3 regions of the Halomonas sp. McD50-4 genome follow, and region 2 is predicted to be linked to each of the others. Evidence: predicted binding sites of a transcription regulator. Region 2 holds the regulator's gene; each other region holds the start of a gene.
The links. Region 2 encodes FNR, which switches genes on or off when oxygen is low (the NO sensors DNR and NnrR bind a similar motif). Its sites were predicted from a motif close to TTGATNTANATCAA; they were not measured.

Region 1 (7,289 bases), on a different contig from region 2:
TCAAGGCTCGCCGTGCAAAAAAGCGGCACCGGGGGCGACGAGCAGGCGGCGCATGGCACGCCTGCCCAGCAACATCGCGTGGCGCATATTGCTACGGTCGGTCAGGGTGAGTTCAACCGGAAAGTTCAGTTCGCCCAGTTGCATAGGGGTTCTAATCACATAGCGCCACTCGCTATGGCCGTTTGAGCTGGTGACGCGTCGACGGTCGTGTAGGTGTAAACGGTAGCGGTGTGCTGGGGTTTCTGGTCCGCCGCTATGGGTCAAAAAACTCACCCATAGCTGCCCGTCGGCATCTTCGTGGGTTTCGATCTCTTCAGCGTGCAGTGCCGACGTGCGCGCACCGGTATCGGCTTTGCAGCAGAGGTGAAGCCCTAACTCAGGTAACGTCACCATTTCGCGGCGGCCGATGACCGCTTTGGCCTGATAGGGTAATTCCTTCACAGTGCACTCCTGACGATATAAGAAAAACAAGACATAGTGATGACGTTTGTTGTTAGCCGTTATGCGAAGACTGCATGGCCGATAAACGCGCCTGGATAGCGGAACCCGCAGGCGCGTCACGTAGGGTAAGCATAACGGGTAAGCGTAGACGAGGAATCAACGCAATGTCGCGTACCACGGAGGCAAAGTGGCTGCGCTCGTCTTCCGCCAAGCGCTGTAGGAACCTGGGAAGGCGTTCGGCGTCTTCTAGCCATGGCCAGCCGCGTCCGGCTATGGCGGCCATCAAATCTGGGCCGCAGGCTGCCGGGTCGTTTAGCAGGTGGCTGTACCATTCGCCTGCTAGAGCTGCACGGGAGCTGCCAACGGACCGCACGCAGGCGCACAGCGTTTCTAAATCTCCCTCGCTGGCTGCCACCTCGCCACGCGCGCACAGAGCTTCGACGAGCGCATCCGGCAAGGGTTGGTGCTCCAAGCAGTAGCAGAGGGAGTGGATCACACTTGTCGGCAGGCCGGGAATGCGGCCGGCGAGCGCCTCTGCGGTCTCGTTATCCAAGCGAACGACGTAATCGGCAATGCCTTGTAGCCCCAAAGCTTGCCAGTCGATCGTCTGTTGGCCGCTCAAATACGCTTCCACAGCCTCTAGGTGCTGGCTGGCAGATAGGCCATGGGTATGGGTAGCCCGGGCATTGAGCATGGCCTGAAAAGTAATGTCCGGCGTAAACGCCAGTGGATTATCTTTCATCAGATGATCGACGTCTGCCGTGTCGGCGGCGCCCAGGTCGGTGGCGGCGGCATTGCGCCCAAGCGTTTCCAACAGACGGTTGATGAAACCGTCACGCTGGGCAGGCGAGAGCATGCCTTGCTCGTCCAGTGGCAGTGCCAAGAACCAAATGGCAGGCTCTTCCATGGCTCCCAAACGGAAGACGATGGCGAGCCGTGCCTGACCCTGCCAAGGCTCGGGCCATGCGTGCTCGGCGTTCTCGAAAGCGCGCAATACGTCTCGTGGACACGACGTGACCCGGCGCCCCATATGGTAAAGCGATACCTCCGCACCGCTGCGCGTAAAAAACTCATCAAGGGTGTGAATTGGCTGCATGACATCCTTCCGCTTTTCAAGCCTGAACTCTACCTTGCTGGTTTGCCACTGTCAGCCGCAAGCGCTGATTAATCCGCGCTTTATTGTCTAGGTGGTTAAAAATTGAACAACGTTGTGTAAGCCGCGTGAGAGTAACGGTGGCGACACCTTTCCATAGTTTATCCACAGCCTCTTGCAGGTTTTCTGTGAATCTATGAATAACGACTTCGAGAGAGGCGTACGAGTAGCAACTTACCCACAGAGTTGGGATAATGGATGTCAACATTGTTCAACCCCAAGGTGTTTATGAGCGTCCATCAACAGCTTCAAACCGCGCTTCTCGAGCTTGAAGCCGCCATGAAGGCCGCGAATTTATGGCGCACCCCTACGCCCGAGGCGTCGGCGTTTGCCAGCCAGCAGCCTTTCTGTATCGATACCATGTCGTTGCCTCAATGGGTGCGTTATGTGTTCATTGCGCGACTGAACGCGTTAATCGATGCCAAAGCCGCCATGCCTGCCAAGTGCGACGTTGCCCCGGCGGTGGCGGCTTACATGATGCAGGAGAAGCTCAGGGCCAGTGACCAAGTGCTCGTCGTCAAAGCAGTGGAGCGTGTCGACCAAATCGTCACCGAGAATTAAGAGCGTGTCTCATCAACGAAAATGCCCAAGGCGCTCGCCCTGGGCATTTTTTTGTGGAGACTGCGTCGCTTCAGAAACGATAGCTCAATCCTGCCATGACGACCATGGGGTCAATGGCAACGGTGCCTGCAGCGGCACCATTGACGGTGGCATCGGTATCGATGTCCAAGTACCAGGCGGCAGCATTCAATGCCCAATGTTCGTCGATCAGCAGGTCGAAACCAACTTGGGCGGCAGCGCCCCAGGAGTCGTCGAGATCGAGTTCGCCAATCGCTAGCTGCTCATCGGAGAAGCGTGTGTAATTGATGCCTGCGCCAACGTAGGGTTGTACGCGAGCGTCGCTTCCGCCCAACGGATAGTACTGCAAGGTTAAGGTCGGCGGCAGGTGCTTGGTAGAGGCGAGGTTCTCGCCGTTGAGTTGGATGTCGTGCTCAAAGGGGAGTGCGGCCAGCAGCTCGACGCCCAGCTTATCGTGGAAGCGGTAGCCCAAGGTGAACGCGAAGTCGGTTTTATCCTGAACATCCACTGCGAAGGCACCGCCTGCCAGCGAGCCGTTGTCGCTCTTGGGGGCTACTTTAGCGACCCCTACACGGGTGAAAAAGTCGCCGGCACCGTAGGCAATGGCTTGGCTGCTGATGGCCAAGGTGGCAGCGGCAAACCCAGTGGCGAGTAAGGTGGGAAGTGATAAAAGGCGCATGGCGTCGCTCCTGACCGTTCATTTTAGGGAAGTGAGTTGCTTAGCAATCATGCGGACAGTGTATCGAGTCAGGGCGAAGGCGTTCTTGACCTGGAGCAATCGCGGTGCTCTTGTGGCTCGAAACTTTCGACACAAAGTACCGCGCACAAAAAAGCTCAGCGGGTTGCCCCGCTGAGCTTATTGCATCCTATCTTGGGTTACGCTTCTTGACGGTCGATATGCTTGTACTCACCGGCGTCTGCCGTCACGCTGCTGACGACCAGAATGGCGATGAACGAGGCGATGAAGCCTGGAATGATTTCATACACGCCGGGACCACCCATGAAGGAGCCGTTCCAGCCCAGTGCAATCCATACCATGACGGTTACTGCGCCGACGATCATACCGGCTACCGCGCCCGCACCGTTAGTACGTGGCCACATCAGTGACAAGATGATCAGCGGGCCAAAGGCTGCACCAAAGCCCGCCCAGGCGTTACTGACCAGACCCAGCACTTGGGAGTTTTCGTCAGAGGCAATAAAGGCTGCCACAATACCGACCAGCACGACGCAGACCCGCCCCACTGCCACACACTGCTGCTCAGTGGCATTTTTGTGCAGGAAGAGACGATAGAAATCCTCGGTCAGCGAGGAAGAGGAGACGAGCAGCTGACTAGAGATGGTGCTCATGATGGCCGCCAGCAGCGCCGCATACAGGAAGCCGGTGATCAACGGATGGAACAGCAGGTTGGCTAGAATAATGAAGATGGTTTCTGGGTCTTGTACGTCCAGCCCATTACGAACGGCAAACGCACGACCTGCCAAGCCCAGAGAAACGGCTCCAATGAGCGATACCAGCATCCATCCCATGCCAATGTTGCGCGCAATGGGCACATCCTTTTGTGAGCGGATGGCCATGAAGCGCACGATGATATGCGGCTGACCAAAATAGCCAAGGCCCCAAGTAACCGCTGACAGCCAGCCGATAAAGGTCAAGCCGGTCGTCCAAGAGAGCAGGGTGGGGTCAACGCTATTCAGCGTTTCGGAGGCCTGGGAGAAACCGCCGCCGCCTTCGCCGAACAGTACTACGGCTGGCATGATGATCAGCGCCAACATCATGATGCAGCCCTGCACGAAGTCGGTCATGCTCACCGCCAAAAAGCCGCCCACGACGGTATAGATCAATACCACGCCCAGGGTGATGACCACGCCCATGGCGTAATTGCTCATGTCACCGAAGTTATAAACCCCCGTGAATGCGCTTTCGAACAGCTTGCCGCCAGCGACGAGGCCCGACGCCGTGTAAACGGCGAAGAAAATCACGATGACGATGGCCGATACCGTGCGCAGTGACAGCGCCCGGGTCGGGAAGCGATTGGCCAAAAAGGCCGGGATGGTGATGGCGTTACCGTAGTGAATGGTCTGCTCACGCAGGCGCGGCGCCACCAGCAGCCAGTTAAAGAACGCCCCGACCAGCAGGCCGATCCCGATCCAGGCGGAACCGAGGCCCGATACGAACATGGCGCCGGGCAACCCCAACAGCAGCCAGCCGCTCATGTCCGAAGCGCCCGCGGAAAGTGCGGCGACCTGTGGGCTAAGAGTTCGCCCCCCCAACATATAGTCTTCAGAAGAAGACGTGGATTTGCGCATTGCGTACACGCCAATGGCGATCATCAGCGCAAAGTAACCAAATAAGCTAATCCAGACACCTGTAGCCATGAAACTTCTCCAATTTGTGAGGACGACGCTACGATAAGTACAAAAGCGACTGCGGGTGCTGACCCTTTTGTACACGGCGAGCGTCGACAGGGGCTGCGTTGGCCAGGCCATGGCGGCCATCAGCAGCCTTGTTGTTGTTAATCCTGAGTCGCTCTTCTACTGCCAAGCGTCGCGCATTCGCTCGTCGAAGCATGAGAGAGTTGATGGGTACGTGCGTATCTCGTGTTCCCCGTGCCCGGCGGGAGGCCCGTGAAGGCCCCCCGCGTCAAGGCAGTTGCTCTATTATTGTCAACCATGAGACGGTTCCTTTTCAGGAGATCAGGTTAGTTGTATGGACGAGCCGTTACTCATCCCCTAGCGCCAGAAGTGACGCGTTGCCACCTAGGGCGGCGGTGTTGTTAGTAATCGTTTTTTCGGTCACGAAGCGCTGCAAATAGTGCGGTCCGCCCGCTTTCGGGCCAGTGCCGGATAGCCCCTGTCCACCGAACGGTTGAACGCCCACGACAGCCCCGATGATATTACGGTTGATATACACATTGCCTACTCGAATTTTCTGCGCTATTTCAGCGGCAAAGGATTCATTACGGCTATGTACCCCAAACGTCAGGCCATATCCACGGCCGTTGATGTCGTTGATGACCTTGTCCAACTCGCGTGCTTTGTAGCGCACGATATGTAGGATGGGGCCAAACTGCTCGCGGGTAAGGGCATCGATGCTATCGATGGTAAAAGCCACTGGCGGCACGAACGTACCGTGCTGGGTGTGTTCAGCGGCCATAGGCGTTTCGGCGACTAAGCGGTTTTCGCCTTTGAGCTTTTCGATGTGCGCCATTAAGCCTTTACGCGCGTCTTCATCGATGACGGGGCCGACATCGGTGCCCAGGTCGCGGGGGTCGCCGATCCGCAGTTCGCTCATCGCACCCTTAAGAATTTCGATGACGCGATCAGCGACGTCTTCCTGAAGGTAGAGCACTCGCAGGGCCGAGCAGCGCTGACCGGCACTCTGGAACGCCGATTGAATCACATCCACGACGACCTGCTCCGGCAGGGCCGTCGAGTCGACGATCATCGCGTTCATACCGCCGGTTTCGGCGATCAGCGTGGGTAGCGGCGCATTTTCGCGGGCGGCCAATGCGCGGTTGATGATTTGCGCCGTGTCGGTGCCGCCGGTGAAGACCACGCCGGTAATGCGCGGGTCAGACGTCAATACGCTGCCCACGGTCGGGCCGTCGCCCGGCAATAGCTGCACCACGTCGCGGGGCATACCGGCTTCGTACAACAGCTCGATGACGCGGTGGGCAACGATCGAGGTTTGCTCGGCGGGTTTTGCCAGCACCGTGTTGCCTGCAATGGCGGCGGCAACGATTTGTCCGCAGAAGATCGCCACCGGGAAGTTCCAGGGGCTGATGGCTGCAAACACGCCTTTACCACCCATGGTCAACCGGTTGGACTCACCGGTCGGGCCAGGCAGTTCGATCGGCTCGCCAAACGACGCCTCGGCACGCATGGCATAGTAGCGGCAGAAATCGACCGCTTCCTTGATTTCATCGACGCCATCGGTGAGCAGCTTGCCGCCCTCGCGGGAGCAGAGCGTCATCAGCTCCGCCATGTGCTCTTCCATCAGATCGCCCAGCCGACGCACAATCGCCGCGCGCTCGGCGACGGGCGTCGCGTCCCAGCGTGGGAAGGCTTCCCAGGCGGCATCGAGGGCTTTCGCCGCTTGCTCTTTACTGGTCCACTGCACGCTACCGACGGTTTGGCGACGATCGAATGGCGACGTTACGCGATGCGTGTTGGCGCTGTCATCGGCCACATCGAAGGCTAGCAGCGGCTTGGTGGGGTACTGCTTGTCCATGAACCCGCCCATCTTCTCCACCAGCGGGTAGTAGTGGCTACGGATATTGAGATTGACCCCGCGTGAGTTGCGACGTTCGGGTCCATAGATGTCTTTCGGCAGCGGAATACGCTTGTTATAGAACGTTTTCTGTTGACGCAGGGTGTCAATGGGGTGCTGGCACAGCGACTCTACCGGCACGTCGGGATCGACGATCTGGTGAACGAACGATGAGTTGGCACCGTTTTCCAGCAGGCGACGAACCAAGTAAGGCAGCAGGTCTTTATGAGCCCCGACCGGCGCGTAGATACGGCAGTAGGTGCCTTTGGGCGCACGCTCCAGGGCCGCATCATAAAGCGCTTCGCCCATACCGTGCAGACGCTGGAATTCGAACGGGCGCTTGTCGTGGTTCGCGAGTTCCAAAATGGTGGTGACGGTGTGGGCGTTATGCGTCGCGAACTGCGGGAAGATGCGGCCACGGGTGTCGTCAGAGAGCAAGAACTGCGCACAGGCCAAATACGCTACGTCGGTACACGCCTTGCGGGTGTAAACCGGGTAACCATCGATACCCAACTGCTGCGACTCTTTGATCTCGCTGTCCCAGTACGCCCCTTTGACCAAACGCAGCGGAATTTCATCGCCCTGTTCGTCGGCCAAGCGGTTGATGTAGTGCAGCACCGGTAGCGCGCGCTTCGAGTACGCCTGTACCACTAGGCCAAAGTGACCCCAGCCTTTGACGGCGTCGCTTTGATAAATCGCACGGAACACTTCTAGTGAGAGTTCCAGCCGATCGACTTCTTCGGCATCAATGGTAACGGCCACGTCTAGCGCGCGTGCTTTGGTGACCAGCTGGATGACGGTATCCACCAACTCGGCCAGCACTTGCTCTCGGCGGCCGAATTCGTA
Region 2 (7,289 bases):
GCCGTGGCACACGCCATTGTGGATGGCGGGCTAGAGAGCTACTACCGCTACCGCACCGAACTACCCGAGCGGCCCGACGAGCGCCAAGCGGCCAAAGCGGAAACCTGGTCCGTGTTCGACGACCCTGGACTTCAGGCGCAGTTCGTTCACCCGGACGGAGAAGAGGGCCACGTCAGGGCAACGCTGGCCATCGACGGCATTACCTGTGCCGCCTGCGCCTGGCTCATCGAACACCGCCTGAACGCACTCGAAGGAGTCGCTTCCAGCGCGGTCAACCTGACCCATCACCGCCTACGCGTCTCCTGGGATCCCAGCGCCATCAAGCTCTCCCAGCTCTTTGCCGAGCTTGCCGCCATCGGCTACGAGGCACAGCCCTACGAGCCCGACCACGCCCAAACGCGCTTGCAGCATGAGGAGCGCATGAACGTGCGCCGGTTAATCGTGGCAGCGGTAGGGATGATGCAGGTGATGATGTTTTCCATCCCAATCTATGTGTCAGGGCCTGGGGAACTCAGTGAAGATTTCTTTGCGCTTTTTCACTGGCTCTCGTTTGCGTTGGCCACTCCGGTGGTCTTCTTCTCAGCACTACCCTTTTTCCGCAACGCCCTTCGTGATCTCAAAACGGGCGTCTTGGGCATGGATGTGCCCGTCTCACTGGCCATCGGCGGTGCCTATCTGGCCAGCAGCTATGCCGTACTGTTCAACGTTGGCGAGGTCTATTTCGACTCTGTCGCCATGTTCACCTTCTTCCTACTATTTGGCCGCTACGTGGAAGGACGCGCGCGGCGGCGCAGCGGCCACAGCGGCAATGCATTAAGTGGTGTGCTGCCGGTTTCTGCTACCCGACTGGAGGCGGACGGCAGCGAACGCATCCTACCCGCCAGCGAGCTAGCTCCCGGGGATCGAGTGCTCATCAAGCCCGGCCACGGTGTGCCCGCCGATGGCATCATAGAAGATGGTGAATCCAGCCTGGATGAGTCGATGCTAACCGGCGAATATCTACCCGTCACTCGCCGAGTAGGCGAACAGGTCGTGGGCGGCAGTCAAAACATGGAAAACCCGCTCACGGTGCGGGTTACCCATGCCGGCAGCCATGCGCGCGCGGCGGGTATCGTGGATTTGACCGATCGGGCCTTTGCCAGCCGCCCAAGGCTGGCCCAGATGGCAGCGCGAATGGCGCACCTATTCGTTCTACGCCTACTGGTGGTCACCGCCTGTGTCACCGTGGCGTGGTGGTTCATCGACCCGTCCCGTATGCTCTGGGTGCTGCTGTCGGTGCTCGTGGTCACCTGCCCGTGTGCACTGGCGCTCGCCACCCCAACGGCTCTCACGGCAGGGCATGGTCAGTTGCGCCAACGCGGCGTCCTGATCACCCGAGCCGATGCTATTGAGTCACTTTCGAACGTGACACGGGTGATTTTTGATAAGACCGGCACGCTGACCCGTGGCGAGATGCAGCTCACCCAGACGCATCCGTTAACCGAGCAGAGCAGCGAACGGCTACGCGCGATCGCTGCCGCACTAGAAGCTCACTCCGAGCACCCGATTGCCCGCGCTTTTCGACCGTATAGGGACGCCACGCTGCAAGCGCGGCAGGTCAAAAGCGTTACCGGCAGCGGACTGGAGGGCATACTCGACGGCGCTACATGGCGCTTGGGCAAGCCCGATTTTGCAACGAGCCAAACACTCAGCACGCCTGGCCGCGGTCAGTGGCTACTACTTAGCGAAGACGATGCACCACGCGCCTGGTTCAAGCTCCATGACGGTGTCCGGGAAGACGCTGCGCACACCGTTGCCGCCCTACAAGCGAAAGGGCTTACCGTGGAGCTACTCTCCGGCGATACCCAAGAAGCGGTAGAAAGCTTAGCCGAGCAGCTCGATATCCCCGTATGGCACGCGGGCAAGTCACCGGAAGGCAAACTCGAGCGGCTGCGCGAGCTACAGGCCCAAGGCGAGCGCGTGGTGATGATTGGGGATGGCATCAACGATGTGCCGGTCTTGGCCGGCGCCGATGTGGCCATTGCCATGAACGGTGCCACCGACTTGGCGCGTACCCGCGCCGATGCGGTCTTGCTCAGCCCACGTTTGATGCGTATTTTCGAGGCCATCGAGATTGCCAACGCCACGCGACGCATCATGCGTCAAAACATGATCTGGTCGGTGTGCTACAACTTCTCTGCACTGCCTCTGGCTGCGATGGGGTTGGTACCGCCCTGGCTGGCGGCCATTGGCATGTCGCTCAGCTCACTCGTGGTCGTGGGCAATGCGCTGCGCTTGACCCGCTGGCGTAGCTCGACCGTTTCCCAGGCAGCTCCCGCGAGACCGGTGACCGCATGACGATTCTCTATTTATTGATTCCACTGTCGCTGATTTTGCTAGGGCTCGCAGTGTGGGCCTTCTTTTGGGCGGTGAAGAATGACCAGTTCGACGACTTGGAAGGCCCTGCCCATCGTATTCTGTTCGACGACGATGAGAACGATCTCACCCCCGAACAGCGCGCCGAGCGCAAAAAAGGCACCAAGCCACCCCGTGACCGTGAGCCACCGCCGTGAACCCGACCGGACTTGACTTGCCGCCACTGCTGGCAGCCTTCGTATTTGGCTTGATGGGGGGTGCCCACTGCATTGGCATGTGCGGCGGCATCATGAGTGCGCTCACCTTTGCCGTGCCACCCAGCATGCGACACCCTGCCCGTATGGGTGGATTATTGCTCGGCTATAACCTAGGGCGCATCATGAGCTACATGACGGCTGGCGCTTTGGTAGCCGGACTAGGCACCTTGATCTCACTATCGCCTCAGGCGCGTCTCGCGCTACAGGTCGTCGCGGCGGTGATGCTGATGTTGATGGCGCTGTATATCGCTAACTGGTGGAAAGGCTTATTGAAAGTGGAAGCGATAGGGCGCAGGCTTTGGCGCCATATCGAACCCATCGGCAGGCGCTTGATGCCCGTCGTGTACCTGCCCCAGGCGTTTGCTTTAGGCGCCCTGTGGGGCTGGCTACCCTGCGGATTGGTCTACTCGATGCTTGCTTGGAGCCTAGCCATTGCCGATCCGTTACAAGGGGCGCTATTGATGGGTGCCTTTGGTTTGGGCACCCTGCCCGCGCTGCTTGCGACGGGCCTAGCGGCACGCCAGCTCAGCCACTTGATTCGCCACCGTGCCACGCGCAGTATCGCCGCGCTGACCATCATCAGTTTTGCGCTGTGGCAGCTCTGGACGCTGTTCTCCCCCACCGGGCACTGAACCTATCGGCGGGCCGCACTTTCTCACCTTTCTAACTAGCTTAGCCGCTTCGGCATGGGCTTTTACGCCATTGCTTGATACAGCTCAACGCATTGCGCTACCCCCTGGCGTAGCATGAACGCATCCGTTCACTCGCTTGTTCTGTTACACCGGAGCGTTGCCTATGCCCGTTCATGCTACTGCTGCCCACGCCCAGACCACTTCATCAGTGGCTGAGGCCACTGCATGGGACGACGCCCTGATACGTCGTTATGACACGAGCGGCCCGCGCTATACCTCTTATCCGACAGCGCTGTCGTTTCACGACGGCTTCACCGCCGACGATATGGCCCAGGCACTAGAACGCAGTAACGCCAGCCAAAAGCCACTGTCGCTCTATGTCCACGTCCCATTTTGCCGCAAGATCTGCTTCTACTGTGCGTGCAACAAAATCGCTACGAAAAATACGTCGCTGGCCGAGCCCTACCTGTCTCGGCTAGATCGTGAGATGGTGCTCACGTCGCGCCATTTAGATACCCAACGACCGGTGCAGCAACTGCATTGGGGCGGCGGCACGCCGACGTTTCTTACCTTGGCGCAAATGAGCGATTTGGTCGACCGGCTTGATGCCCGTTTTGGGTTATCGAACGCGCCAGATCGGGACTATGCCATTGAAATTGACCCACGCGAAGCGGATGTCTTTACCCTGCGACATCTCCAATCGCTAGGATTTAACCGCCTAAGCCTTGGCGTTCAAGATCTCGATCCGCAGGTTCAAGCGGCGATCAATCGCGTGCAGCCCCGGGTGCTCACCGAAACGCTCATGGACGAAGCGCATCGGCTCGGCTTTCGCTCGCTCAACCTCGATTTAATCTATGGCCTTCCCTTTCAAACCGAACGGCGTTTTGCCGAAACGCTTCGTCAGGTCATCGAGCTGGGACCAGCACGATTATCGGTCTTCAACTACGCCCACATGCCAGCCCGCTTTGCGCCCCAGCGACGTATCCAGTTGGCCGACCTGCCCAGCGCCGATGAAAAGCTGGCCATGCTGCACACCACTATCGAGATGCTCACCCAGGCGGGCTATGTGCATATTGGCATGGACCACTTTGCACGCCCCGACGACAGCTTGGCCCAGGCGCAGCGCAACGGCACGCTGCAGCGTAATTTTCAAGGCTACTCCAGCCACGCCGAGTGCGATTTGATCGGTTTGGGCGTATCCGCCATTTCTCGGGTCGACGATATTTACGCCCAAAACCCTACTCAGCTCGCCCACTATGAAGCCGCCTTGGATGAAGGTAGGCTGGCAACGATAAAAGGACTACGCTTAAATAAGGATGACCTAATAAGAAGAGACGTCATCGAGCGGTTCATGTGCGATATGGCCATTGATCTCGACGCGATCGGTCAGCGTTGGCATATCGATGCGGCAGACTACTTTGCCACTGCCTTCGAGCGACTGGCGATCGCCGAACGGGATGGCCTCGTACAGCGTGAGGGCCTTCGGCTGAGCGCCACGCCGATCGGGCGATTGCTCATTCGGCATTTGGCCATGGCCTTCGACACTCACTTACAACGTCAGGATGGTCAGCGCTACTCGAAGATCGTGTGAGCGCCTTGAGCCGCCTGCCCCCTGTGCCTATGATGGCGAAAGAAGAAGGGAGACTCCTATGCCATATCCTGCCAGCCAACGACGTTCACTGCTGCAAGAGGCGCGCTGCCAGACGTGTAGTCTAAGCTCGCTGTGCTTACCGCTCGCCTTGGAGCTCGAGGATATGAGCCAGTTCGATGCGATCATTCGCCGCCGCTCGCCGTTGAAGAAAGGCGAACCCCTGTTCCGCCAAGGGGACGCTTTCACCAGTGTCTATGCGGTGCGCTCGGGTAGCTTGAAGCAGGTCACCAGCGAAGGCAACGGCCATGACCAGCTCACCAATTTCTTTCTACCCAGCGAACTAGTGGGTTTGGACGGCATCGACGAAGAGCACTACCCCGGCACGGTGATGGCTCTGGAAACGACGACGGTGTGCGAAATTCCGTTCGACCGCCTGGACTCGCTCTCCGAGGAGCTGCCCGAGCTGCGCGGCCAGCTCTATCGCAGCATGAGTAAAGAACTGCGCGACGATCGGCGAATGATGCGTCTACTGTCGCGTAAGACCGCGGATCAGCGGCTGGCGAGCTTTTTGATTACGCTCTCTGATCGCTTCCGGCGGCGGGGCTACTCGCCATACAGCTTCCGCCTATCCATGTCCCGGGCCGATATGGGTAACTACCTGGGCCTAGCGGTCGAAACGGTCAGCCGCATTCTTAGCCGCTTTCAGCAGCAGGAGGTCGTGGCCGTCTCAGGGCGCGAGGTCAATATTTTGGACATGCAGCGCCTCATTACCCTGGCAGAAGAGGAGGCGCCAACGATCACACGTTGAAGGCTTGGATGCGTCCTTCCATCAAGGCCGCCTGCTTGGCTTCGAGACCGGCAAAGTCGAATAGCTCGCGATCGGCAAGCTGCGAGGGTGCCACGTTGGTGACTGCTTTGAACATGCTCTCCAAGCGCCCAGGATGCTTCTTGTCCCACTCCGCCAACATCTCTTTGACGATTTGTCGCTGCATGTTCGGCTGCGACCCACACAAATTACAGGGAATGATGGGAAACGCCATCTGCCGCGAAAACTCAGCAATATCCGCCTCTTTACAGTAGGCCAGCGGGCGGATCACGATGTTTTTACCGTCATCCGAGAGCAGTTTCGGCGGCATGGCTTTTAGCGTACCGCCGAAGAACATGTTCAGAAACAGCGTTTCTAGAATGTCTTCGCGATGGTGGCCGAGGGCAATCTTGTTCGCGCCGATCTCTTCGGCAAACCCATACAGCGAGCCGCGGCGCAAGCGCGAGCAGAGCGCGCAGGTGGTTTTACCCTCCGGGGTTTTCTCCTTTACCACCGAGTAGGTGTCACGCTCGAGAATGTGATACTCCACCCCCAGCTTATCCAAATACTGGGGCAAGACGTGCTCTGGGAAACCAGGCTGTTTTTGGTCCATGTTGACCGCCACCAGCGAAAAATCGACCGGCGCGTTGCGTTGCAAGTTGCGCAAAATCTCCAGCATCGTGTAGCTATCTTTGCCGCCGGAGAGGCACACCATGACCCGATCGCCATCCTCGATCATGTTGTAATCGATGATCGCGTTTCCCACTTCGCGCCGCAGGCGTTTTTGCAACTTGTTGAATTCACGCTTCTGCTTGGCATCCTGCAGCTCGTGCTGCGTGGCGGTAGGCTCGTCAGACGCGCTGTCTGACAAAGTAGGGTCAAAGTAGTCAGGTGATAACATGGTCGTCGCACTGCCGGTGGGTAAAGGAGCAGTATGTATTCTAACAACACTCCGAAGCTCTACCCAATACAAACCCTAGGCGGTCAGGGCGATCTCGCGCTGCAAACGTAGATACAGAAGTGCACTCGCGGTGGCTTCGCTGGTCACGCTAGGCCAGATCAGCCGTGGCAGCCGCCAACGGGTCAGCGCCTCGCCAAGCGATTCGAGGGTATCGACCTGCGGATGCAGCCGCCGTAGCTGTCGCCCGTGCAACTTGGCAACGTCGACCTGGGCGTTGGGTAAACCGAACCCCAATACGCGTTTGAATAGCCCGTTGAGCGGCTCGATCGTGCGCTCTAACTGCCAACCAACGAGCGGCCGATTCTCGATGAATTCGGCCAGCTCTGTCAGGCATTCGATATCTGGGGAGCGCGGGGTATCCGTCGCGTGTAACTGCTGATGGCGGCGCAGGGTGGCAGACACTGGCACGGGAGATTCTGACAGTGTGGCCCACCAGATACGGCTAGTGTGCACACGCCGCGGACTGAGCACGACGGCCGCCACGCTGACGACATTGGGCTGACCGTCACTCACCTGGCAGGCCATCGCGACGGACTCCTCGCCCATGTACGGCTGAAATAGCCACGCGTAGGGCGAATCGGCCCATCGGCGTCGATCGCTTTCCCGCTGCAGCAGCGTTCTTAACGAGCCGCTCAGCAGCGTCATGTGTCGATCTAACAAGCGCATTCCGCTCACGAATACTCCAAAT
Region 3 (7,289 bases), on a different contig from region 2:
CCGCCAACGCCGCCTAAAATGCCGTTGATCAGCGCGATCAACCCGATGAACGCCAGCAGCATCGCACCAACGTTGGCCGCCAGCATCAGGCCGGAGGTCGCGCCGGACGCCGCGGCATCCAGTACGTTGGTAGGCTTGTCGTCCTGCTCTTTCAGCTCTTCATCGACCTTGGAGACGCTATCGCTATCCTCGGCGTCCTGAGTTTCCGGCATGATCAGCTTGGCGAACAGCAGACCGCCCGGTGCTGCCATGAACGAGGCGGCCACCAGGTACTCCATCGGAATGCCCAGCGCGGCGTAGCCCGCCAGCACCGAACCGGCCACCGAGGCCAAACCGCCGCACATGACGGCGAAGAGCTGCGATGGCGTCATGCGGGCAATGAACGGACGCACCACCAGTGGTGCTTCGGTTTGGCCGACGAAGATATTGGCCGTGGCCGAGAGCGATTCGGTACGCGAGGTGCCCAGTGCTTTTTGCAGTGCGCCGCCCAGAATCCGAATGACCCACTGCATGATGCCCAGGTAGTAGAGCACGGCAATCAGCGACGAGAAGAAGATGATGACCGGCAGTACTTTGATGGCAAACACGAAACCGACGTTTTCTACATCGGCAAGGCCACCAAACAAAAAGCCGATACCGTCGTTGGCGTACACCAGCACCTGGCTAACGCCCGCCGAGATGGCCTGAAGCACCGCTTGGCCAAACGGTACGTAAAGCACGAACGCGCCAATACCGGCTTGGATGGCAAAGGCACCCAGCACGGTGCGCAGCCGAATCGACTTGCGGTCGTAAGAAAAAATCAGGGCAATGGCCACTAGGGTGACCATACCAACCAAGCTCATGATGAGGGTCATGGGAGTACCTTCGGATCGTGAGGAGTGTGAGCGATTACAGTAAGTTCAACTTCACTGAGTAGATCATCGCGTTTTGGTAAGCATCCGGGGTGCCCAGTTTATTCTCTGAGTAGCGGTACTGCACGCCCGTCGTGATCAGCTCGGACGGGTGCCACCATAGGCTCAGCGCTCCGTTGGTGCCCACGCTGCCAGCGGTACCATTCACGTAGTTCTGAGAAAGATACTCATCGTCACGACCGAAGGTCTGCTCGTGCCAGTTGGTGACGCTGAAATTTTGGTTGCCAGCGGTGAAATCGTAGCCCGCGACCCAGCCTGCCATGAAGCCATTCATGCCAGTGTAGCCATCGCTTTGTACTCGCGCGGCACCAATGAAGGGCTTGAACCACAGACCATTATCGAACGTGGTGCGATAGCCGAGGCCAAGAATTTGATCCTGCTCGCGGCCGTTGAAGCCGTAGTCGCGGAAATCGTACAGGTGGGCGTAAATCGACAGCGGGCTGTCGCCCAGGTAGATGTGCGAGGTCACTTTACCAGCGGTGCGGAAGTTGTCTTTACCGCCGCTGGCTTGGTCGAATTGATCATTGGTCGGATTCTCGAAATCGAAGAAGCCGTAGAACTCGCCCCAGCTAAAGCCGACGCCGCCTTCGATTTCGACGAATGTAAAGTCGCTTTTCGCGGCATTGCTAGCCGTGCGCGCTTCGGTGCCGTTGGACCAATCCAGGTAGTTGACCGAGACGTTGGCAAACGACCACAAGCGGTCGAGGGTACGCGGTTCGGCATCGTCTGCCAAAGCGGGTGTAGCGAGCGCCGCACCGGTCAGTAAAACACCAGCGCCAAGCGTGACGAAAGTAGAAGAACGAGTGTGAGAGTGAGCAGTCATGGAAGCCTCAACAGGGTTGTATCTCGGAGCCAGAGGGAATGGCGTTCCGACGTTATGGGTCGTGTGGGCTGGCGTTGATGTTAAAATTATAACATTGAGTGTTATTTTTTTAACGCTGATTTGCAAGTATCGTCACATCAACGCTATTTAAATGTGATAAGCGCATCACGGGTGGGTGACGCCAGTGAAAAGAGTGCGCAGTAGTGGAAATTGGCAGGGCCCTAGCTCAGCATAGGATGCCTGGCGGGACGCAATGCCGATAACAAAATGAATCATAAGGAGATGCCGGACATGAACGATCGCAGCGCACAGCGCATGGCCATGCTGCAAGAAGCGCTGGCCAGCGGGGGAACCCTGCATCTTCGCGATGCCGCCGAGCTGTGCGGCGTCTCCGAAATGACCATTCGACGGGATCTCTCGACGCAGCCGTCGGCCATTAGCCTGTTGGGCGGGCGATTGGTGATGGCCAGCTACCCCGGCGTGACGCCGGTATACGATTTGACCGAGCAGCAGGCGAGCCATTACCAAGTCAAACAGCGCCTTTGCCAGCGCGCGGCCAGCTTCATCGAAGAGGGCGATACGCTGTTTATCGACTGCGGCTCCACGCTCATTCCACTGCTGGGTCAGCTTAGTCGTTTCCGAGAGCTAACCGTGGTGACCTATGCCCTCAACGTAGCCAACGCCGTCGCTGGGCTGCCCAATGTGCGCCTCGTATTGCTAGGTGGGCTTTTCTACGCGTCCTCTCAATCGTTTGGCAGCGACGGTATGGGCGCGGCCATCGAGCGCTTGGGCATCAACAAGGCGCTGATCTCTGCTGCCGGCGTGGATTGCGAACGAGGCGTCAGCTGCTTCCATTTTCACGAAGTAGGGCCAAAGCAAGCGGCCATTGCCACGGCAATGCAGCGACTGTTGGTGGTCGATGCCAGCAAATTTGGCGTGGTGCGCCCGGCCTATTTTGCCTCGCTGGAAGACTTCGATGTCATCGTCACCGACGACGAGCGCGCCCCTGGTTTGCTGGAGCGCCATCCGCTGCCCGCGCTTAACGTCACGCTCGCCTAATGAAAGACGGTCGAAGCTCCGTATCGCCCTCTTCAAAACGGTGCGCGGGGTGCGGCATAACGTCTCTTTCTGATTGACTCAGATCAATAGAAAATACTTTAGTCTTAGTTGATGCGCATCAGCGCATGGCCGAGGCTCGCCACCAACCCCATGCGGTGGCGCATATTTTTCCCGGAGCAACGCTTACGCTCTCACTGTTCTGGGAAAAGTATGGGGTGATAGTTAGCTTGCTATATAGCTGGCTAGTTAGCCAGCCAAACAGCAGGCTGTTTTAGACAACTCTCTGATGAGATCACACCATGCAACTACCTACCCACTGGCGCAGGCGAGGCACGTTTGTGCTCGTCGTATTGTGCTTGCTGTTAACGGGCTGCAGTTCTGCATTGCTGGATCCGAAGGGGCAGATTGGCGTCGAGCAGCGCTCTCTGATTCTGACCTCCTTTGGGTTGATGCTGATCGTGGTCATTCCGGTCATCGTGATGACGCTTTTGTTCGGCTGGCGTTACCGCCGCAGCAACCGCGTTGCCAAGTATCTGCCGGATTGGGCGCACTCCAATGCCATCGAGGCGGCGGTTTGGACCGTTCCCTGCTTGATCATTGCCGTTCTCGCCTTTCTTACCTGGAAAACCTCTCACAGCCTGGACCCCCACAAGCCGATCGAAGGCAGCGTGGAACCCATGGAGATTCAAGCCGTCGCGTTGGATTGGAAATGGCTATTCATCTATCCCGAACAGGGGATTGCCAGTGTCAACGAGTTGGCGTTCCCAGTGGATACGCCGGTGCGCTTCCGGGTGAGCTCTGGCTCGGTGATGAACGCCTTCTTCATTCCACGTCTGGGCAGCCAGATCTACGCCATGGCGGGCATGGATAACGACGTTCACCTGATTGCCGACGAAGAGGGCGTCTATCCCGGTCGTTCCACTAACTACAGCGGCGCTGGCTTTTCTGGCATGACCTTCGATGCCCACGTCACCTCTTCGGCGGAATTCGACGCCTGGGTGGACAACGTGCGTGCCGCCGATGACACCCTGACCTTCCCGGACGGTTACGAAGCCCTAGCGCAGCCGACCGAGTATCACCCGGTGGAGTACTTCTCGGCGGTCACGCCCGAGCTGTATGAGTCGATCGTGAGCAGCTTCCACAGCGGTGACGGCAGCGGTCACGACGGTCATTCGAGCCACGGTGACGCCATCAGTGATGCTCACGACAGTCACGGCGAATCCAGCGAGCTAGAGAGCGCCAGCGCGTCGCAACAGCAGGCCGCGATCGGCCATGTTACCAATCAGCATGCAGGTGATGACCACGCCCTGGGCGGCCATCCCACAAGCGTTGAAGCGGGGGGTTAAGCATGTTTGGAAAACTCACGTTAGAAGCCATTCCATACCACGAACCGATCATTATGGTCGTTGCCGCCTTTATGGCGCTTGGAGGTGCCGCGCTACTAGGCGCACTGACGTACTACCGAAAATGGGGCTGGCTGTGGAACGAGTGGTTTACCTCCGTTGACCACAAAAAGCTTGGCATCATGTACTTCGTGGTGGCCTTGGTGATGCTGCTTCGCGGCTTTGCCGATGCGATCATGATGCGGACACAACTGGCCATGGCGGCCGGTGGGGCCGCAGGCTATCTCCCTCCTGAACACTACGATCAGATCTTTACCGCCCACGGCGTGATCATGATCTTCTTCGTGGCGATGCCCATGGTCATCGGTCTGATGAACCTGGTGGTGCCCCTGCAAATCGGCGCCCGCGACGTCGCTTTCCCGTTTTTGAATAACCTGAGTTTCTGGCTATTCGCCGTGTCGGCGATTTTGGTCAATATTTCCCTCGTGGTAGGGGAGTTCGCCAAAACCGGCTGGCTCGCTTACGCGCCGTTATCGGGGATAGAGTTTAGCCCCGGGGTGGGGGTCGATTACTGGATATGGGCACTGCAAATATCCGGGATAGGCACCACGCTCACCGGCATCAACTTCTTCGTCACCATTCTGAAAATGCGCACCAAAGGCATGACGATGTTCCGCATGCCGATTTTTACCTGGACGTCGCTGTGCGCCAACGTCCTCATCATTGCCTCGTTCCCGATTCTGACCGCGACCATCGCGCTGCTGACGCTCGATCGCTACTTCGGTATGCACTTCTTCACCAATGATTTTGGCGGCAACATGATGATGTACGTCAACCTCATTTGGGCCTGGGGTCACCCCGAAGTCTACATTCTGATTCTGCCGGCCTTTGGCGTGTTCTCTGAAGTGATCGCCACCTTCGCTCGCAAGCGCCTGTTTGGTTACAAAACCATGGTGTGGGCCACGGTGGCCATTACGCTGCTGTCGTTCATCGTCTGGTTGCACCACTTCTTCACCATGGGGGCCGGTGCCAACGTCAATGCCTTCTTCGGCATCATGACGATGATCATTGCCATCCCCACCGGGGTGAAGGTGTTCAACTGGCTGTTCACTATTTTCCGCGGCAGCCTAGAGCTGACCTCGCCAGTGCTGTGGACTCTGGGCTTCATCATCACCTTTACCCTAGGCGGTATGACCGGCGTCATGCTGGCGTTACCGGCGGCCAACTTCGTGTTGCACAACAGCCTGTTCGTGATTGCCCACTTCCACAACGTGATCATTGGCGGCGTGGTGTTCGGCATGATGGCGGGCCTGACCTACTGGTTCCCGAAAGCGTTCGGCTTCACGCTGAGCGAGAAGTGGGGCAAGCGCTCGTTCTGGTGCTGGTTCATTGGCTTTTACGTCGCGTTCATGCCGCTCTATGTCTTGAGTTTCTTCGGTGCCGTGCGCCGTATGCAGTCCTACGCCAATCCTGAGTGGCAACCCTGGATGATTCTGGCCTGGGTAGGTGCCGTGATCATCATGATGGGAATTGCCTGCACCATCATTCAGTTCTGGGTCAGTATCCGCGACCGCAAGCTGAATGCAGATCTGACCGGCGACCCCTGGGATGGCCGCACGCTGGAGTGGTCCACCTCGTCGCCTGCACCGTTCTACAACTTCGCGCGCCTGCCGGAAGTCGGCGACATCGACAGCTTCTGGTCGCAAAAGCAGCGTAGCAACGAGCAGTTGGACGAAGCGCCCTACACCGATATTCACATGCCGCGTAATACCGTGGCGGGTCCGGTAATTAGCTTCTTTGCGCTGATTCTAGGTTTTGCACTGGTATGGCATATCTGGTGGCTGGCCGCCGTCGGTGCGTTGGGTGCCGTCGCCAGCTTCTTGGCCCGTGTATTCAACGAAGATATCGACTACTACGTGCCCGCTGCCGAAGTGGCGCGCATCGAGCGCGCGCACGAAAAGCGCAAAACGTCTGCGCCGAGCAGCGCAGCGTCTGACCGTGAACAGACCAACTATGTGGAGGCACGCGCGTAATGGCCACCGATACCCTACATCATGGCGCCGCGTCCGAGCCCCATGAGCACCACGACGCGACCGGCACGAAAGTATTTGGCTTCTGGGTCTACTTGATGAGTGACCTGGTGATCTTCGGGTCACTGTTCGCTACCTACGCCGTGCTGATGAAAGGCACGGCCGCCGGACCCACGGCAGCAGATATCTTCGAACTGCCCTTCTTGCTGGTGGAGACCTTCCTGCTGCTGTTCAGTAGCTTCACCTTTGGCATGGGCGTACTGGCGATGAATGCCGAGCGCGTCGGCCAAGTAAAAGCGTGGCTGGCGATCACCTTCTTGCTCGGTGCCGCGTTCGTCGGTATGGAAGTGTACGAGTTTCAGCACTTGATTCATCAGGGCTACGGCCCTGATCAGAGCGCGTTTCTCTCGTCCTTCTTTACCCTGGTCGGCACCCACGGCCTCCACGTGACCGTTGGTTTGGTGTGGATTCTAGTGATGCTGGTGCAGCTTTCGACCAAGGGCATCACCCCGATGACACGTCCGCGGATTCTGTGCCTGAGCCTGTTCTGGCACTTCCTGGACATCGTGTGGATCTGCGTCTTCTCGTTCGTTTATCTGATGGGAGTGCTGTGACATGAGTCATTCATCATCTTCAACGTCTTCTCACGGCAGCGTTAAATCGTATGTGACGGGGCTTCTGCTATCTTTAGTGCTAACCGTGATTCCGTTCGCGGTCGTTATGAGCGGTGCGTTGAGCACCGCCACGACGGTGGTGGTCATCGCTATAACAGCCGTGCTGCAGATTTTGGTCCAGCTGGTCATGTTTATGCATATGAATACCAAAGCCGACGAAGGCTGGAACGTGATGTCCTTCGTTTTCACACTGACGATACTCGTCCTGGTGGTAGGGGGCTCGTTATGGATCATGCAGCATCTGCATCTCAACATGATGATCGGCTGAACGTGGCGCCGAGCCGCTGGCGCGACGTGCTGGCGCTCACCAAGCCGGGGATCATTGGTGGCAACTTGATTGCGACCTTGGGCGGCTACTTTTTGGCCGCCCACGGCACTTTCGATTGGATCACCTTTGCCTCGGTAATGATGGGCATTGCCCTGGTCATCGCCTCGGGCTGCGCCTGCAA

Region 1: a site for FNR is predicted at 2,938-2,951, ahead of MHM85_RS11520 (OmpW family outer membrane protein). Genes of this name have one in related genera too.
Region 3: a site for FNR is predicted at 2,867-2,880, ahead of cyoA (ubiquinol oxidase subunit II). Genes of this name have one in related genera too.

Annotation. Positions count from the first base shown of each region.
Region 1 is NZ_JAKRFG010000008.1:131,367-138,655, reverse strand. It holds gene MHM85_RS11535 (RimK/LysX family protein) at 1-441, opposite strand; gene MHM85_RS11530 (DUF3549 family protein) at 494-1,537, opposite strand; gene MHM85_RS11525 (YqcC family protein) at 1,823-2,155, shown strand; gene MHM85_RS11520 (OmpW family outer membrane protein) at 2,226-2,852, opposite strand; gene putP (sodium/proline symporter PutP) at 3,050-4,549, opposite strand; gene putA (bifunctional proline dehydrogenase/L-glutamate gamma-semialdehyde dehydrogenase PutA) at 4,893-7,289, opposite strand, start outside.
Region 2 is NZ_JAKRFG010000009.1:16,983-24,271, forward strand. It holds gene MHM85_RS11830 (heavy metal translocating P-type ATPase) at 1-2,337, shown strand, start outside; gene ccoS (cbb3-type cytochrome oxidase assembly protein CcoS) at 2,334-2,552, shown strand; gene MHM85_RS11840 (sulfite exporter TauE/SafE family protein) at 2,549-3,244, shown strand; gene hemN (oxygen-independent coproporphyrinogen III oxidase) at 3,408-4,835, shown strand; gene fnr (fumarate/nitrate reduction transcriptional regulator Fnr) at 4,894-5,643, shown strand; gene ttcA (tRNA 2-thiocytidine(32) synthetase TtcA) at 5,633-6,541, opposite strand; gene MHM85_RS11860 (DNA polymerase III subunit epsilon) at 6,617-7,267, opposite strand; gene MHM85_RS11865 (putative nucleotidyltransferase substrate binding domain-containing protein) at 7,273-7,289, opposite strand, start outside.
Region 3 is NZ_JAKRFG010000002.1:184,774-192,062, forward strand. It holds gene MHM85_RS03425 (NupC/NupG family nucleoside CNT transporter) at 1-854, opposite strand, end outside; gene MHM85_RS03430 (outer membrane protein OmpK) at 889-1,734, opposite strand; gene MHM85_RS03435 (DeoR/GlpR family DNA-binding transcription regulator) at 2,026-2,793, shown strand; gene cyoA (ubiquinol oxidase subunit II) at 3,093-4,139, shown strand; gene cyoB (cytochrome o ubiquinol oxidase subunit I) at 4,142-6,169, shown strand; gene cyoC (cytochrome o ubiquinol oxidase subunit III) at 6,169-6,780, shown strand; gene cyoD (cytochrome o ubiquinol oxidase subunit IV) at 6,782-7,108, shown strand; gene cyoE (heme o synthase) at 7,066-7,289, shown strand, end outside.